Regions from separate parts of the Nocardiopsis synnemataformans genome, predicted to be linked through region 2. Evidence: riboswitches for the same ligand, from Rfam matches in the RefSeq annotation. Region 2 holds a riboswitch; the other holds the start of a gene.
The links. A riboswitch is a leader RNA that binds a small molecule or an ion and turns the genes downstream of it on or off. The one in region 2 is predicted to bind cobalamin.
Positions count from the first base shown of each region.

Region 1: another riboswitch for cobalamin. It lies ahead of metE (5-methyltetrahydropteroyltriglutamate--homocysteine S-methyltransferase); the one in region 2 lies ahead of ACSIH6_RS12805 (ABC transporter substrate-binding protein).

Region 1 is NZ_CBDRFA010000002.1:217,336-219,712, forward strand. Features, by position in the region: gene metE (5-methyltetrahydropteroyltriglutamate--homocysteine S-methyltransferase) at 1-989, opposite strand, end outside; cobalamin riboswitch at 1,155-1,315, opposite strand; gene ACSIH6_RS02030 (polysaccharide deacetylase family protein) at 1,586-2,377, shown strand, end outside.
Region 2 is NZ_CBDRFA010000018.1:48,155-50,531, reverse strand. Features, by position in the region: gene ACSIH6_RS12815 (NAD(P)-dependent oxidoreductase) at 1-145, opposite strand, end outside; gene ACSIH6_RS12810 (MerR family transcriptional regulator) at 196-597, shown strand; cobalamin riboswitch at 660-872, shown strand; gene ACSIH6_RS12805 (ABC transporter substrate-binding protein) at 932-1,969, shown strand; gene ACSIH6_RS12800 (FecCD family ABC transporter permease) at 1,966-2,377, shown strand, end outside.

The DNA of each region.
Region 1 (2,377 bases), on a different contig from region 2:
GTGGCCACGGCGGCCGGGACGTCGGTGCGCCAGACGTTGCGGCCCTCCACCACGCCCGCGACCAGGCGGGTGGCACCCAGACCGGAGACCCGCACCAGGTCGTCCACGCCCTCGTCGTCGGTGACCAGGTCCAGGCCGACCGCCTCGACCGCGGAGTCCTTGAGGACGCGCAGGGCGGCGGAGCCGATGGAGCCGAAGTAGGTGGACACCAGCAGGGAGGGGCGGTCGGCGACCGCCCCCAGGCGCTGGTAGGCGCGCTCCAGGTGGCCGACGGCGGCGCGGCCCTCGTCGGTGGCCAGGATCGGCTCGTCCAGCTGGACCTCGGTGGCACCCGCGGCCCGCAGGTCGCCGAGCAGCTGGGCGTAGGCGTCCAGGAGCTGGTCGAGCAGCTGGACGGGCTCCCAGCCCTCGGGGGCGCCGTCGGCGGGCTTGGCCAGCATCAGGAAGGTGAGCGGGCCGACCAGGACCGGGCGGGTGTGGAAACCCGCCTCGGCGGCCTCGCGGAACTCGGCGACGGGCTTGTCGCCCACCAGGCGGGGTCGGGTGCCGGGCGAGAGTTCGGGGACCAGGTAGTGGTAGTTCGTGTCGAACCACTTGGTCATCTCCAGCGGCGGAGCGTCCTGCTCGCCGCGGGCGAGCGCGAAGTAGCGGCGCAGCTCCTCCTCGCGGTCCGGCGCGGCGGCGGGCGGGGCGAAGCGGGAGGGGACCAGGTCGAACAGGACCGCGGTGTCCAGCACGTGGTCGTAGTAGGAGAACGTGTTGGAGGGGATGTCGTCGACACCGGCCTCGCGCAGCTGGGCGTAGACGCCCAGGCGCAGCTCGGCGGCGACCGCGTCCAGTTCACGGGCGGTGGTGCGGCCCCTCCAGTGGGACTCGCAGGCGCGCTTGAGCTCGCGGTCGGGGCCGATGCGCGGGTAGCCGTGCACGCTGGAGCGCACGGAGGGGCGGGGCCCGCCCGGGGCCGCGGACGGCGTGGGGGTCGTGGTCATGAGCTTCTCTCCCTCGTCGAAAGCCGGGTACCGGCCGCGAGGGGGAGGAGAGGGGTGGGCACGCCGACGGGCGCGCCTCGGGCGCGCACTGGACCTGCCACCGCCTCCGGCCCTCCCTCGGGGCGCGGGACCACCGGCGCCGCGGGTGCGCCGCCGGGTGGAGGCAGGTCTTCGGACTCGGGGGCGCGGGCGGTGCGGACACCGCTCCTCCTAATGGCCGCCGCTTCCCGGTTTCCGGTCTTCGCGACCGGCACTACCAGTGCTCATGGCGACGTTCGTTCCCCCATACCGCTGCGGGGCAGTCCCGGACTCACACCGGGTTCCCTCTTGCGACATGGTTCCGCCCCGTCCGGGCCGGGCCCGCGAGGTGGATCATGTACCTTCCACGGCTGCAAGTATAGGGAGGGCCCCTTCGCCCCTGTACCCGGCGTGCGGCCCCATGCGCCCGACCCGGACGGTGAGAACCCCCGGCCCACGGTCGGCGTCACACACGAAGTCAAGCGTTGCGCGGGTGAGCCTCCCCTCTGCTCCCCGCGGACGTTCGTCTGAGCGATGAACGTGGAGATTCCCTCGTGAATAAGCAGTCCCGCCTCGCCATGGCACCGGACCACCCCCTGATCACGGTCGTGGTAGCCCTGGCGGTCCTGGCGGGCATGGTGTTGTTGGCCACCCGCTCCTCCGGCGAGTCCGAGCCCCCGGAGCAGACGCACGGAGCGCCGGTCTCCGAGAGCGAACCGCCGCCCCCGGCCTCCGGCGACCCCGGCGGGCTGACCGAGGTGGACGCGGCCGCCGTGGCGGGCGTGGAGGAGGCCGAGCTGCCCTACGACGGGGATGTCTCCGTCACGGTGACCTACCCGGTGGTCCCCAACGCCGAGCCGCTGGCCGACTTCCTGGAGCGTGAGCTGACCGACGAGGTGCACGCCTTCGAGGCGGCCAACCCCGGCGCGGTCTCCTTCGAGGCGGAGTGGAACCTGACCGCGGCGCGCGACGGCCTGCTCGGGGTCCGCATGACCCGGGTCGAGACCGACTCCGAGGGGTCCCGGGAGGGGTACACCACCTACTGGTACGACACCGCGACCGCGGCGCACCACCCCTCCGCTGCCCTGGTCGGCGGCCAGGAACAGCTGGAGGAGCTCAACGGCCTGGTGCGCGGCGCCGTCGGGAACGGGGACGGCGGGGAGGGCTCGGCCGACCCCGACGTCATCCACCCGATCAGTTCCCTGTACGACTCGGTGGGCTTCAACCCCGACGGAGACCTGGTCGTGGAGTTCGACGCCGGGCAGGTCGCCCCGGCGGAGGAGGGCCGCACGCGCGCGGTGGTCGACGCCGGTGAGGCCGAGGGCCTGCTGTCCGAGCTGGGCCTGCGCGTGCGCGACGCCGCGACCGTG
Region 2 (2,377 bases):
CGGTGGTGGGGTGTCCCTGGCGCAGGAAAGCGCTGGCCAGGGCCCGGCCCATCATGCCCAGGCCGAGGACCGTCACGGGGGTGGGCACGGGGGCGGTGTCGTGGTCGTGCGTCGTGTGCCCCTTGTGGAGCGGGTGGTTGCTCATGCCAGAATTCTCGACGTTCACACCGGTATGAAGGTCAAGGGGGAGCGCGCGTGCTGATCGGTGAGCTGAGCAGACGGACGGGCGTGCACACGCACCAGCTGCGCTACTACGAGGCCCAGGGCCTGTTGGAGCCCGCGCGCGGGGCCAACGGTTACCGCGAGTACGCAGACGACGCCGTCCTGACCGTGGCGCAGATCAGGAGGCTCCTCGAAGCCGGGCTCTCGACCCAGGAGATCGCCTTCCTGTTGCCCTGCGCCGTCGGCGCGTCCCCCGACTTCGAACCCTGCCCCGAGTTGCTGGACACCCTGCGGACGCGTCTGCGCGGGCTGGACGAGCACATCGACACGCTGGCCCGCTCCCGCGGGGCCCTGCGCGACTACATCGAGGCCACCGAGCGGCGGGTGTCGCGGTACGGGTGCGACGCCGCCGAACCGGAGCCGGCACCGGTGTGACGTGCGCGCGGGGGCGTGCGGTGCGGACCGGGCCTCTCGGCCGCGGAGGGCCGAGGGGGCCTTGATAGTCTGCCCGGGCCAGTCGTACCACGTACGTGGTCAGGGAATCCGGTGCGAATCCGGAACTGACGCGCAGCGGTGAGGGGGACGGGCGGGGTACTCACGCCACTGGGGCGGGGCCGCGGCGACCACAGCGTCGAAGCGGCACCCACCTGGGAAGGCACCCTGTCCGGGCGAACCCGAGTCCGAAGACCTGCTGGCCCCTCCGCGTCGAGTGCGCGGAGGCGTCCCGTGCCAGGCTCCGCGTTCGAGCCCCGACATCCAAGGCATGCCCATGCTGCGTCACGCCCCGCGCCCCCTTCCCCTCCTGCTCGCCTCCACCCTCCTGCTGCTCACCGCCTGCGCGCCCTCCCCGGACGGGGGGAGCGGCGGGAGGGAGGCCGCCGACGACGCCCGCACGGTCGACAACTGCGGACACCGGGTGAGCGTCGACGCCCCGCCCGAGCGCGTCGTCTCCCTCAACCAGGGCAGCACCGAGATCCTGCTCTCGCTGGGCCTGGCGGACCGCCTCGTCGGCACCGCCACCTGGACCGACCCGATCATGGAGGGGCTGGAGGAGGCCAACGAGGCCGTCCCCCGCCTGGCCGACAACGCCCCCTCCTTCGAGGTGGTCCTGGACGCCGAACCGGACCTGGTGACCGCCTCCTTCGTCTCCACGCTCGGCACGGGCGGCGTCGCCACCCGTGAGCAGTTCCAGGAACTGGGCGTGCCCACCTACGTCTCCCCGACCGACTGCGCCGCGGGCAAGGACAACGACAGCGGGGGAGACGGCTCGCGCAGCGAACCGCTCACCCTCGACGCGGTCCACGGCGAGATCCGCGACCTGGCCCTGCTGTTCGGGGTCGAGGAGCGCGGGGAGGAGCTGATCGCCGAACTGGAGGGGCGGGTGGAGGCGGCCACCGGGGACCTGGACGCCTCCGGTGTCTCCCTCATGTACTGGTTCGCCAACTCCCAGTCGCCCTACCTCGCGGGCTGCTGCGGCGCCCCCGGCGTCATCACCCGTGCGGTCGGCGCACAGAACGCCTTCGACGACACCCACGACGAGTGGCCCCAGATCAACTGGGAGACCGTCGCCGACCGCGACCCCGACGTCATCGTGCTCGGCGACCTGACCCGCGAGTCCCAGACCGCGGAGAGCGCCGACGCCAAGATCGCGTTCCTGGAGTCCAACCCCGCCACCCGGGAGCTCACCGCCGTGCGCGAGGAGCGCTACGTCCTGCTCAGCGGCCAGGCCATGAACCCCTCGATCCGCACGGTCGAGGGGATCGAGCAGGTCGCCGACGGTCTGCGCGGCCTCGGGCTCACCCAGTGAGCGGTGCGCGTCTGGCGCTGCTCTCCTGCGGTGGACTGGTGCTCTTGGCCGTGTCGGTCTCGGTCGCGGTGACCATCGGCCCCGCCGACATCACCACGGCCGAGGTCTGGAGGTCGGTCGCCGCGCGGCTGGGGTTGGGCGAGAGCCGCCTGACGCCGCTGCGCGAGGGCATCGTGTGGAACCTGCGCATGCCCCGCACCCTGCTCGCCGCGGTGTGCGGGGCGGGGCTGGCCCTGTGCGGAGCGGTCATGCAGTCCCTGCTGCGCAACCCGCTGGCGGACCCCTTCGTGCTCGGGGTGTCCTCGGGGGCCTCCACCGGGGCGGTCGCCGTGCTGGTCCTGGGGTGGGGCGGCGCGGTGGTGTCGCTGTCGGCGGGCGCCTTCGTCGGCGCCCTGCTCTCCTTCGGTC